Regions from separate parts of the Pseudoalteromonas sp. MTN2-4 genome, predicted to be linked through region 1. Evidence: predicted binding sites of a transcription regulator. Region 1 holds the regulator's gene; each other region holds the start of a gene.

Region 1 (3,243 bases):
TGAAGAAAATGTTGAAATCATTCATGGCAACCGTGAAATTTATGCCGATAGATTAGAAGTACATCAGCGTGAAGAGCTCGGTGAGAACAAGCAGCTTTTAGTCGCAACAGGCAAACCAGCTCGTTTTATCGAAAAGCAACCTGATGGCACAGTACTCAGTGCCAGCGCAGAGGAAGTTAGGTATGACGTTGCCAATAGACTACTTACCATTAAAGGCAAAGCTGAAATAAGCCTAGGAGGTCAAAGTACAAAAGCTGAAGCGATTATTTATGACATCGAGAAGCAACTGATCAGTGCTGAACGAAACGAACAAAATCAGCAACGTGTACACACGGTATTAGTACCAGAGAAAAAAGCATCAAAGTCTAACCCTGAACAAGGTCAATGAGCATGAGTGTGTTAACTGCCACAGCCCTAGCAAAAAGCTACAAAGGCCGCCAAGTCGTAAAAAATGTCAGCCTAAGTGTGGAAGCTGGAAGCATTGTTGGTCTTCTCGGTCCTAATGGCGCAGGTAAAACCACCAGTTTTTACATGATCGTTGGTCTTGTGCCTAGCGATAAAGGTAAAGTCACCATAGATGACGAAGATATCACTTTGCTACCTATGCACAGTAGAGCACGTATGGGCATAGGTTATCTGCCTCAAGAATCTTCCATCTTCAGAAAATTGACTGTGTATCAAAATTTAATGGCAATTTTAGAAACGCGTAAAGACCTCAATAAAGTACAAAGAGAACAAACCCTAGACGACCTATTAGATGAATTTAATATTCAACATATTCGGGACAGTCAGGGCATGGCTTTATCAGGTGGTGAGCGCCGCCGAGTTGAAATTGCTCGCGCTTTAGCCGCAAACCCCAAATTTATTCTTTTAGATGAGCCTTTTGCTGGCGTTGATCCGATTTCGGTGTTAGATATAAAGAAAATTGTTGAGCACTTAAAAAATCGCGGCATTGGAGTTCTCATTACAGATCATAATGTAAGAGAAACCCTTGATGTTTGTGAGAAAGCTTATATTGTTTCACATGGTGAATTAATCGCGTCAGGTACGCCTGAGTCAGTTTTAGCTGATCAAACCGTAAGAGACGTCTACCTAGGTGAACAATTCCGTCTATAGTTAAAACAAGACATAATCCAAATAACAAAAAGGATTGTTAGAAATACATGAGGCAATCGCTACAGCTGCGCATGGGGCAGCAACTAACCATGACACCACAATTGCAACAAGCAATTCGCTTACTGCAATTGAGCACACTAGATCTACAGCAAGAGATCCAAGAAGCGCTGGATAGCAACCCTTTACTCGAAGTAGATGAATCGGAAATAGAGCCGAGTGCTGATGGCAATGATTCAGACAAAGCGACCAAAGATACTGATTCTATCGAGCAACTCTCTAATTCTGCTGATGATGGTCACGGTGATGAACCGACAAGCGATTACGAGCTTGATAGCGATGCCGCACTAAGTAAAGACACAGTTAGTGACGATCTCGCCATGGATGTAACGTGGGACGAGTACATGAGTGCAGCACCAAGCACAAGTAGCGGCCCAATGCCTGAAGACGAAACCATTTATCAGGGCGAAACAACAGAAACATTACATGAATATTTAATGTGGCAATTAGAGCTCACTCCATTCAGCCCAACGGATAAAGCCATAGCTGTTGCCATTGTTGAAGCCGTTGATGATGCTGGTCTACTTACTGTCAGTACCGAAGAACTCCTAGAAAGTATTAATGAAGGTAATGACGAAGAGTTAATTGAACTCGACGAAGTTGAAGCTGTATTAAAGCGTATTCAACTTTTTGACCCTGTAGGTATTGCAGCTCGCTCATTACAAGAATGCTTATGTATTCAACTCAATCAGTTTGATGTAGATACGCCTTTCATTGCTGAAACAAAAATGGTGTTAAGCGAGCATATTGATCTATTGGCCAACCGTGATTACCGCACCATCATGAAAAAGACCAAGCTCAAAGAGCCTGAGTTAAAAGAAGTGATGACTCTCATTCACAGTCTTAACCCTAAACCTGCCGCCAGTATTATTCGTGAAGAATCTGAGTATGTTATTCCTGATGTGTCGGTGAAAAAAGTAAAAGGCCGCTGGGTTGTTGAGCTAAACCCTGAATGTATGCCTAAAATTAGGGTTAATGATCATTATGCAGCAATGTCACGCTCAGTAAAATCAAGCACTGACAGCCAATTCATTCGCTCTCACCTACAAGAAGCAAAATGGTTTATTAAGAGCTTAGAAAGCCGCAATGACACTTTAATGAAAGTTACCAATTGCATTGTGCAACAACAACAGGCATTCTTTGAACATGGACCTGAGGCAATGAAGCCTATGGTTTTGAATGATGTTGCTGAGATGGTCGAAATGCACGAGTCTACCATTTCTCGTGTCACCACTCAGAAGTACATGCATACGCCCCGTGGCATTTTTGAGTTGAAGTACTTTTTCTCAAGCCACGTAAGCACTGAAAACGGAGGTGAATGCTCATCGACTGCGATTAGAGCATTGATCAAAAAGCTAATTGCTGCAGAAAATACAGCTAAGCCATTGAGCGACAGCAAAATTGCAGATATATTGGCAGAACAGGGAATCAAAGTGGCACGTCGTACAATTGCAAAATACCGCGAGTCACTCTCTATTCCACCGTCAAATCAGCGTAAGAGCTTGATTTAAGACGTAAACCAAGAGAAGGAAAATGCTTATGCAACTAAATTTAACTGGTCGTCACGTAGAAATTACAGATTCATTAAGAGACTATGTAAACACGAAGTTTGCAAAGCTAGAAAGGCATTTTGATCACATTAATAACGTTCACGTGATCTTAGATGTTGAGAAGCTGGTACAAAAAGCCGAAGCTACCGTTCATTTAAATGGCGGTGAAATTTTCGCTTCAGATGAACACTCTGATATGTATGCAGCCATTGATAAGCTCGTTGATAAACTCGATCGCCAAGTTATCAAACACAAAGAGAAATTAACTCGACACTAACCATGAAACTTAGCTCGATTATCAACAAGGACTGCAGTAAAGCTGCGGTCCTTTTTAATAGCAAAAAACGTGCGCTAGAGTACATCAGTGAATTAGCGAGCCAACACCTTCCAGAGCATAACGCCCACGAAATATTAGATGCATTCCTAACGCGGGAAAAACTAGGCAGCACAGGCATAGGCAAAGGTATTGCTATTCCTCATGGCCGCCTTACAGGCATTGATACTATTTTTGCCATTTTAG
Region 2 (3,243 bases), on a different contig from region 1:
TTCGTAAGTCTTATCCTGTAAGACGAGAATTCAGTACAGTGACAGTAAAAAATAATGGTAGTCAGTTTGCGGAACAACTCGCAACACTTGGCTTTAAAGTTTCAGAATAGGATGAGGTCAAATGTCTCAGAAATTTAATGTCGCCGTGCTTGGCGCAACAGGCCTTGTGGGTCGTCAAATCATCGAAACATTAGCTGAACGTAAGTTTCCTGTTGATCAGCTTTTCCCGCTTGCAAGCAGCAGAAGTGCGGGTGAAGAAATTGACTTTAACGGTGAAAAAGTGACGGTTTTAGATGTAGAAGAGTTTGACTTTTCGAACGCACATATTGGTTTATTCTCTGCAGGTGGCAGCGTATCAGAAAAATATGCGCCCATCGCTGCAGAAGCGGGCTGTGTTGTAATCGACAATACCTCACATTTCAGATACGACTATGACGTTCCTCTGATTGTGCCTGAAGTAAACGCACATAACTTGGCAGACTTCAGAAATCGTAACATTATTGCAAACCCAAACTGTTCTACGATTCAAATGCTAGTGGCGCTTAAGCCAATTTACGATGCTTATGGGATTGACCGAATTAACGTATCTACATACCAAGCGGTTTCTGGTGCTGGTAAAGAAGCGGTCGATGAGCTGGCAAAGCAAACAGCTAACCTAATGAATGCACGTCCGATGGAAAACGACATTTTCCCTAAGCAAATTGCGTTTAACGTGATCCCGCAAATCGATGCCTTCCAAGAAAATGGCTATACCAAAGAAGAAATGAAAATGGTGTGGGAGACGCAAAAGATCTTAGGTGACAGCTCGGTAATGGTGAATCCAACAGCGGTACGTGTGCCAGTGTTCTTTGGTCATGCTGAAGCCATTCATTTAGAAACGCGTATGCCATATGACCTAGAGCAGGTTAAGCAGTTACTTAACGATGCCTCTGGTGTTGAACTCATTGAAGACGAAAACGATTACCCGACGCCTGTTTCAAACGCTAGTGGTAATGATACTGTGTATGTTGGTCGTTTACGCGCTGATATATCTCACCCACATGGTTTAAACCTATGGGTGGTTTCTGATAACACTCGCAAGGGTGCAGCGACTAACAGCGTGCAAATAGCTGAAGAGTTAGTAAATAACTACCTATAATTCGCAATGAAAAAACCCTGCTTCGGCAGGGTTTTGCCGCTTTTTACAGCTGCCCGTTTAAAAACCAGCCAATATATTGACTATAAACAATATTCTTTGTTCACATCTTCTCATACTTTAGTACGCTCTAGGCACTATTTATCAAAGCTTTGCCATAGATATTCCAATGTAACTGGTTTATAGTTTGCAGTTGGAATAGAGCTTGCAAAAGCCACCATTAGCAATATTTTAATGTTTAGCACGATGTTGGACATGATATCTAAAGGATCAACATGCGCGGTTTAGTGTTTATTTGTTTCTTTGCATTTGCATTGATAACCATACCAGCCTACACACAAGACGGTACCATTTTAAAGGGCCCTAAGAATGCCGATTATGGTCAAATGGGTCGCTCTATTGGCCCAATAAAGCCCTCGGACACTTTGTGGCGAATTGCGCAAAAAATTAGGCCTGATGACGGCTCTGTTACTGTTTATCAAGTAATGAGCGCCCTTTATCGCAAAAACCCCAATGCTTTTTTAGATAAAAACCTAAATCACATGCGCGACGGCGCGTATCTTAAAATACCGACCATTGCAGAAATGCGTCGTGAAAACCCAGCCATTGCAAAGCAGCGCTCTGATCAAGACGATGACTTGTGGGAGCTAAAAAAGAGCGGCATGCTCGACAACCAAACCATTGAAGAAGCACAAAAAAAAGTTACACAAGCGCGAAAAATCGATGTTGATAATGCACAACAGCAACTCACTTCGCAGCTTAAATCATTACAAATGGAGCAAGATGCTAAGTTACAAGAGCTACAATCACAATTTAAGAACTCGGTTCGCAGTGTTGAAGAAATACTAGAAGAAAACAACAAGCTAAAAGGCCAGCTAACAAACATTTCTGAAGAGCTGCAAAATGTTCGCAATCAACTTGGGCAAGATTCTGAAATTCAGCAACAGCTACAGTCGGTCATCGAACTTCAAAACGCCTTGATAGAGCGTCAAAGAGCACAGCAACAAGAAGAACAAAGTGCTGATCTACTTTCAAACCCCGTGATGATTGGGGTGCTTGCAACTTTACCAGCCTTATTAGTCATTGGTGGTTTAGTGATGTTCTTACGTAAACGTAAGAATGCTAATAGCACGGATGATGAAGATGATTTCCTACCCCAGGCACCAGCTGCAGCAGGAGCCGCCGCAGCCGCCGCAGCCGCGGGAGTCGCAGGTGCAGCTGCGGCTGCGGCTGATCCACTAGATTTAGATGTACCGCCGTTAGATAGTAACGTACCAGTTGAAGAGAGCGTACAGCTAGACGATGACATTTTGCCTGAAGATGATGACATTATGTTTGATTCTTTAGATGATGATAGCTTTGAAGCTGGCAATGACACGCTTGATCAAGACGAGCTAGATAGCTTGTTAGGAGACGATGTTGCTTTCGATGATGGTTCTGAAGATGATGATCTAGATGACTTCTTACAGCAGAACTTCGATGCTGACGATTCGCTCGATGATATGGTTGACTTAGATGTTGGTAGTTCAAACAGCGACGATATTTTGAGCTCTGATGACCTTGATGATCTATTTAATGAAACTGATGACTCATCCGATGACGAATTAGACGTGAGTGATGATGCTTTGGCAGCGTTAAGTGAAGAACTTGCCACTGAACAGCAAGAAGATGTCGATATAGATTCAATTTTAGACGAGGCTGCGACAGAAGAGCCTGAAAGTACAGACGAAGACTTTGATTTAGACGATATTGACAGCCTAATTGATGAGGTTGCAGATCAGCCCCCAAAGGATGAAAGTTCTGATGGAACAGATGAAGACTTTGATCTGGATGATATCGATAACCTACTAGATGAAGTTGCACAAACTGATGAGCCTGCCGTTGAGATCAACGATGAAGACGATTTTGATATTGATAATATCGATGATCTTTTAGACGAAGTAGGCGGTACAGCTGAAGAGGCTCCAGATACGACAGGCGATGAATCGCAACAGTTAGATGCTGACGATATTGATAGTTTACTTGATGATGTCGCTTCAGAAGACCTAGATGCCGATAACATAGACGCGCTACTAGATGAAACTCAAGGGCAAGATGAACTTGATAAA
Region 3 (3,243 bases), on a different contig from region 1:
GAGGGTATTGTTTGTCCTTCACGAATTTCTAGCATATTAACTTCCTCATAGTTGAATGCCTTTATTATCTATAGTGCGTATTTAGATTAAAGTAATTAAAACAAATAAGGGCAATCTAAAAACTAGATTACCCTTATTTTATTGTCTGAATTGTGAGTATATGAAGTTACTTTAACGTGAATGATTCTGGCTCTTTAACAACTACCTTAATGACGTCATTTAGCTGAATATTACTCAAAGGTCTGTCACTTAAGTTTCTAGCGATGGCACTTTGCGCATTCACTTGTTCAACTACAACTTGTTCAATGGTTTGAATATGATGCGAAAACTGCATGCCATTTGCCGCAGTCAAATTGCTTCTGTGAAGGATTGAAAGTACTTGCCCCGCTTCTAGTCCATGGCTTTGCCCTAAGTTAATCACCACTCTATCAGAGTCGATCATTAATATTTTGCCGGTTGTTTTCAGGCAACTTACTGCGGTATTTAGGTCTTGACTGACCTTATTGTAAATAGTTTGAATTTTTTGACCATAATCGGTTCGCCAAAACTCTTCACTATTTACATTCACAACCTGAGTTTTTTTATGTGGCCAAATACCTTGAACACTGTAATGTTGAGACCAGACTTGATCGTTAGTCTGCGAATCAAATAACGCAAAATCAATTTTAAAGTTGCGCATATATGCTTCACTTTCCCAAAATGCGTAATCGTTGTTCATTTTTCGGCCTTGAGAAATATCTGTTATTTGACTCAGCAATACGTACTGACTATTACTACTGCGACTTAACGTATCAATTAAGTTGGCGTTATACTCAAACTGCTGTGCGAAGAAAGCCCTGACATCTAATTTTCGATCGATATATGGGATCATTTTCACGCCTAAATTTCGCTCATTTAAAGTATTAAATAAGCGCTGTGAACTGGCTTTAGGGATGTCAAAAATTTGACCTAGCCTAGCTTGATCTGGGTGTGTCAATTGGCTTTGTGTGACAGTAATCTGTTTATTAAATTTTGACTCAAGACACTGTGCTTGCTGGGGAATAATATCTAGATGTAGCGTGACAGAGTATTGCTCGCCTTGTTGTTGTTCATTTATTAAGTTCACATGTTGTATCTGACCATGGGTTTTGATCTTTAATTCATCTTGCTCGAGAACACCATCGGCAACTGTTTGAACGCTAGACACCGTAGCACCAGAGAATATCAAAGCTTGGGTTATGGCATCTTTGACAGCCATTTGTCTCGCTGAAGACGTGTCACCATCAACTATGCCGCCATAACCGACTACCTCAAACCATTCCGCTTTTACATGAGCGCAGAATGCAAGTAGTGCAATTATTAGAATATGTTTCATCATTTCGATTCCAAACTGATTCGCTTAATATATCAAAAGCAATAGACGTACCAGCTTTGTTGGCGTGAAAAATGCATTGCATGGACAGACTTTAATTTGGTGTGTTTATTATGAAGGCGAAAAACGTTTTTTATTCATCATTGGTAACATGTTCTATTCTACTTTCAGGCTGTAGCTCAGTATTTGATAAGCATATAGAGTATGCCTACGAAGAGCCAGATTATTATCCTGTTTTACGAGCTGTGGGGTATGCGCCTTTGAGCAGTCAACCTGGTGAAACGGATGCGCAAAAGATGTTGATGGCAATTAAAGTGTCTAAACTAGAAGCATACAGGGAGCTTGCCGAGCAAGTACATGGGCAAAAGCTCACATCAACAATGACTGTAAAAGGTGCAATAGCTCAAACGGATGGCTTATCGAGCAAAGTCGGCGGTTTAATTAAAGGCGCGAAAATAGTGAAAACATACTCTGTCGGTGATACTTACGCAACAGAATTAGAGCTAGATATGAAAAAAGTACACGAGCTGTATATTAGTGCTATAAAACCAAGAAAAGTAAAGCGTGTGATCTATTACTAACCAAAGAATGTGATTAGTAATTTCTCAAGTATTAGGCTTTTAAGTTTTTAACAAACTCAGAGTTCTCACTTATCACACCACCATCTTGTCCATAAGTAACAGAAGTGGGGGCACCGATTAATATATTTTTAAGCTCCTTAACTGCAAGCTGGGCCTGATGTGCAGCCTGAGCATTAACCTCATTTTGCTTCTTACATTTAAGTAGTAAAGAATTTACAGATTCTGTTAAAGGTTTAATTTGTTCAGTTTTAAATATATCTTGGTTAAAACCCGAAAGTTCTTTATCTAACTTTTGAATGGTATTAAGAAGAGTAAGTTTTTCACGTGCGATGTCTTTTAAGCCATCGCCTTTTTTGCTAGCAAGACATGCTAGCTCTGCATCTAAAAGCTGGGTCAAAGCGTTAAGGTGCTGTAATTGGTTTTCTAACTTATGATGACAAAGGTTTATTTGATCATCCATACACGTCAAACTCAAACGCCGCAATATTCTTAGCTAATTTTTCAGCATCAACCTGATATTTACCTTCACTGATAGCTTTCTTTAGTTCCTCAACTTTTTTGCTGTCAAAAGAAGGCGATTGTTGCGCTTTTTCTTGCAAACTTTTTAGTTGTTGTGCTTGTGGTGTTAAACTCACAGAGTCAGTTGCAGCCTTTTGAGGGGCTTTAGCTGTTTCAGCTGTCACGTTCGCATCAGACTTTTGTAAACCAGTTTTTTGTTGCTTGATATTATCAAGCACACTGTTCGGCTGAGATTGCCCTTTTATATTATTAACCATGATAATTGACCCAAAAATTACTCATGCCTATCTATCGACCTGTTTGCTTATAACTTTAGTAAAAAAGTTAAATATTAACCTCGACAGATTCTACATCTTTTACTCTTGCGGAGATAGTTTTTCCAGACTTTTGATTTTTAACTCTTATTTGTTCACCAACATTTCCATCTTGAAGTGCCACGCCCGTTGTTTTTATCGTTAAAGTGCGAGTTTTAGCATAAATTGTTACGCTATCGCCTTTGCAAACCATACAGATATGATGGAGTCCAATGGCTGTACCCGCTCTAATTACTCGTTTACTTCTACTACCAACCAGATACTGCTCAGTGTCTAAATTACTAGCCCTAACAAAATGCTTAGGTTTGTACTCAATACTGATAGATTCTTTGGTAATTAATTCTCCTTTATTAATTGCTTGAGTTGTCACTATGACAGGGTGAAGCTCTTCAATTCTGACATGCACAAATTGAGTCCAGCCTGATATATCTTCGCACTTCACTTGCACGGTAACTTGCCGGTTAAAAGGCGGACTGGC
Region 4 (3,243 bases), on a different contig from region 1:
CAAAGTTCGCATCGCCATTTGAAAGTGGTACTAACATGATGCCTAATGCGCCACAGGTACCGTGTACAGAAATCGCACCTACCGGGTCATCAATCTTAGCCTTATCAAGGAACACGATACTGAATACCACCAGTGAACCACCTAATGCACCCAGCAGTACTGCCAGAGTCGGTGATGGTGAAGCTGGCTCTGCAGTGATTACAACTAAGCCCGCTAATGCACCATTTAAAATCATAGTTAAATCTGCTTTACCCCAAAGTACTTTGCACACTAGCAGAGCAGCAATCGCACCTGCCGCTGCCGCAGCATTGGTATTCACAAGAATTTGACTCACTGCAACCGCATTTGCTTTATCTGCAATGAATAACTGCGAACCACCGTTAAAACCAAACCAGCCCATCCAAAGAATAAATGTACCTAGTGTTGCAAGTGGCATATTTGAACCTGGAATTGGGTAAACTTCACCCTTCTTACCATATTTACCTTTACGAGCACCTAGCAGTAATACGCCCGCTAACGCCGCTGCTGCACCAGCACCATGAACAATCGCAGAACCTGCAAAGTCTACAAAGCCCATTTCAGATAAGAAGCCGCCGCCCCAAGTCCAGAAACCTTCGATTGGGTAAATTAAACCAGTTAAAACAACGGTGAATGCTAAAAAAGCCCATAGTTTCATTCGCTCCGCAACTGCACCCGATACAATTGACATTGCCGTTGCCACAAATACAACTTGGAAGAAGAAATCAGCTTCTAATGCATGAGTTGCATCATCTGCGGCACTACCTATGAGCGCACCAAAATTCGGCACTATGCCACCAGCTGTATTATCGACGTACATAATGTTGTAACCCACCAGCAAGAACATAGTACAAGCGATGGCATAGAGCGCGATGTTTTTTGTTAGAATTTCAGTGGTGTTTTTTGAGCGAACTAAACCCGCTTCCAGCATGGCAAAACCTGCTGCCATCCACATAACCAATACGCCAGAGATCAGAAAGTAAAAAGTATTTAAAGAGAACTTGAGTTCTATGATGCTGTTTTCCATTGTTATTGCTCCTAAATCGCTTCTTCGTCGAATTCACCAGTACGGATACGTACAATTTGGTCTAGGTCATACACAAAAATCTTACCGTCACCGATTTTTCCGGTGCGAGCGACTTCACTTAAGGTGTTAACAATACGCTCTGCGTTTTCGCTTTGTGTTGCGATTTCAACTTTGATTTTTGGAATAAAATCAACTTGATATTCAGCACCTCGGTAAAGCTCAGTGTGACCGCGTTGACGACCAAAACCCTTTACGTCAACAACCGTCATACCTTCCACACCTAGCTCCGATAATGCTTCTCTGACTTCATCAAGTTTGAATGGCTTGATGATAGCGCTGATCATTTTCATATTGCCCCCTTCGACATTGTGATGCGTTATATTGGCAATGAATAATCAAGCTCTATACCAAAATTAAAACTTTAAAAAATACATAAAGTTAAAAATTTAAGAACATTTAAAATTAGATAAAATGCACCAATTAAGTGCGTAGTTATGCAAATTGAACTGAGCTGGTGCATAAATTTCAATCACTTTTACACCCATCTCAATTTGCCCATACTTGGACTCATAAACTTTGCATATTCAGTAAGAGCAGAACATTATTTAGTTTCGGAGGACATAAACTAATGAAACTAAAAACCATCATCATCAGTGCAGCATTGCTGATAAGCCATGCGGTCAGTGCAAGTGAACATAGCCGCCAAATCGACATAGACAACCAAGTTGTCACAAAACATAAAACTAAAATTCTTGGTGAGAGAATTAATTACACTGCAACCACCGGGACTCAGCCAGTATGGGATGAAGAAGGTCACCCGATCGCCACTTTGCATTACACCTACTACAAGAAAACCGGTATTAAGGACTTAAGTGAGCGCCCACTACTAATCTCATTTAATGGTGGTCCTGGCTCTGCGTCAGTGTGGATGCATATTGCTTATACAGGCCCTAAAACTTTAAATATCGACACTGAAGGTTACCCGGTTCAACCGTACGGTGTACAAACCAACCCTTACTCAGTTTTAGACGTCGCTGACATTGTTTTCGTAAACCCTGTGAATACAGGCTATTCACGAGCTTTACCAAACAAAGATGGAAAAATGCCTAGTAAGGCAGAGCAGAAAAAGCGTTTCTTTGGCGTAAATGCTGATATCAAATACCTCGCTGAATGGCTAAACACTTTTGTGAATCGCAACAACCGCTTTTTATCGCCTAAGTTTTTAATTGGTGAAAGCTATGGTACTACACGTGTATCAGGTCTTGCTCACGAACTACAAAACAGCCAATGGATGTACTTAAATGGCGTAGTATTGGTTTCACCTACCGACATTGGCATTAAACGCCAAGGCCCAGTAAAGGCTGCAAATCGCTTACCTTACTATGCGGCGGCTGCTTGGTACCACAAAGCTTTAGCGCCAGAGTTACAAAATAAAGACTTGTTAGACGTATTAGACGAAGTTGAAACTTACACCATTAACCAATACCTACCAGCATTGGCAAAAGGTGCATTTATCAGCGATGCTGAAAAGCAACAAACAATTAAGCAAGTTGCTAAGTTCAGTGGTTTATCAGAAACCTTTGTCGCTCAGAACAATTTAGATATTCCGACTAGCGCTTTTTGGAAAGAGCTGCTAAGAGACAGAGGTCAAACACTTGGCCGCTTAGATTCTCGTTATTTAGGTATTGATAAACGTGATGCAGGCAGCCGCCCTGACTACTGGCCTGAGCTAACCTCATGGCTACACTCTTTCACACCAGCCATTAATTACTATCTTCGTGAAGAGCTAAACTACAAAACCGACATCAAATACAATATGTTTGGCTCGGTTCACCCATGGGATCGCAGTAATAACAACACCGGTGAGCAACTACGTTTAGCCATGGCGCAAAACCCTTACCTTAATGTGTTAGTGCAAGCAGGATACTATGACGGTGCAACCAATTATTTCGATGCAAAATATACAATGTGGCAACTCGACCCAAGTGCAAAAATGCGCGACCGTTTAAGCTTTAAAGGTTATCGCTCAGGTCATATGATGTATTTACGTCGTGCTGATTTAGAACAATCAAATCAAGACTTACGTGAATTTATTCAAAACGCCATACCAAATGGCAAATCAGCTAAGTATTAAAAACTTTTACAATGGCCTTATATCTTGCTTATAAGGCCATCATAAAGCCATACCTTCATTCGCA

What was found. Region 1 encodes sigma-54, which starts transcription at its own class of promoters, with help from an activator protein. Its sites were predicted from a motif close to GTTGGCACGNNNNTNGNNT; they were not measured.
Region 2: the regulator sigma-54 is predicted to act here: its motif matches at 1,328-1,346, upstream of ACGHEH_RS01185 (FimV/HubP family polar landmark protein).
Region 3: the regulator sigma-54 is predicted to act here: its motif matches at 1,391-1,409, upstream of ACGHEH_RS16530 (flagellar assembly protein T N-terminal domain-containing protein).
Region 4: the regulator sigma-54 is predicted to act here: its motif matches at 1,439-1,457, upstream of ACGHEH_RS04325 (P-II family nitrogen regulator).

What each region holds. Positions count from the first base shown of each region.
Region 1 is NZ_BTGK01000009.1:80,912-84,154, reverse strand. It holds gene lptA (lipopolysaccharide transport periplasmic protein LptA) at 1-388, shown strand, start outside; gene lptB (LPS export ABC transporter ATP-binding protein) at 391-1,116, shown strand; gene ACGHEH_RS17750 (RNA polymerase factor sigma-54) at 1,164-2,684, shown strand; gene hpf (ribosome hibernation promoting factor) at 2,713-3,000, shown strand; gene ptsN (PTS IIA-like nitrogen regulatory protein PtsN) at 3,003-3,243, shown strand, end outside.
Region 2 is NZ_BTGK01000001.1:245,951-249,193, reverse strand. It holds gene ACGHEH_RS01195 (4-phosphoerythronate dehydrogenase) at 1-110, shown strand, start outside; gene ACGHEH_RS01190 (aspartate-semialdehyde dehydrogenase) at 122-1,138, shown strand; gene ACGHEH_RS01185 (FimV/HubP family polar landmark protein) at 1,411-3,243, shown strand, end outside.
Region 3 is NZ_BTGK01000008.1:13,823-17,065, forward strand. It holds gene ACGHEH_RS16525 (glutathione peroxidase) at 1-35, opposite strand, end outside; gene ACGHEH_RS16530 (flagellar assembly protein T N-terminal domain-containing protein) at 167-1,357, opposite strand; gene ACGHEH_RS16535 (LPP20 family lipoprotein) at 1,465-1,932, shown strand; gene flgN (flagellar export chaperone FlgN) at 1,964-2,392, opposite strand; gene flgM (flagellar biosynthesis anti-sigma factor FlgM) at 2,385-2,708, opposite strand; gene flgA (flagellar basal body P-ring formation chaperone FlgA) at 2,776-3,243, opposite strand, start outside.
Region 4 is NZ_BTGK01000001.1:911,474-914,716, forward strand. It holds gene ACGHEH_RS04320 (ammonium transporter) at 1-1,045, opposite strand, end outside; gene ACGHEH_RS04325 (P-II family nitrogen regulator) at 1,057-1,395, opposite strand; gene ACGHEH_RS04330 (S10 family peptidase) at 1,674-3,179, shown strand.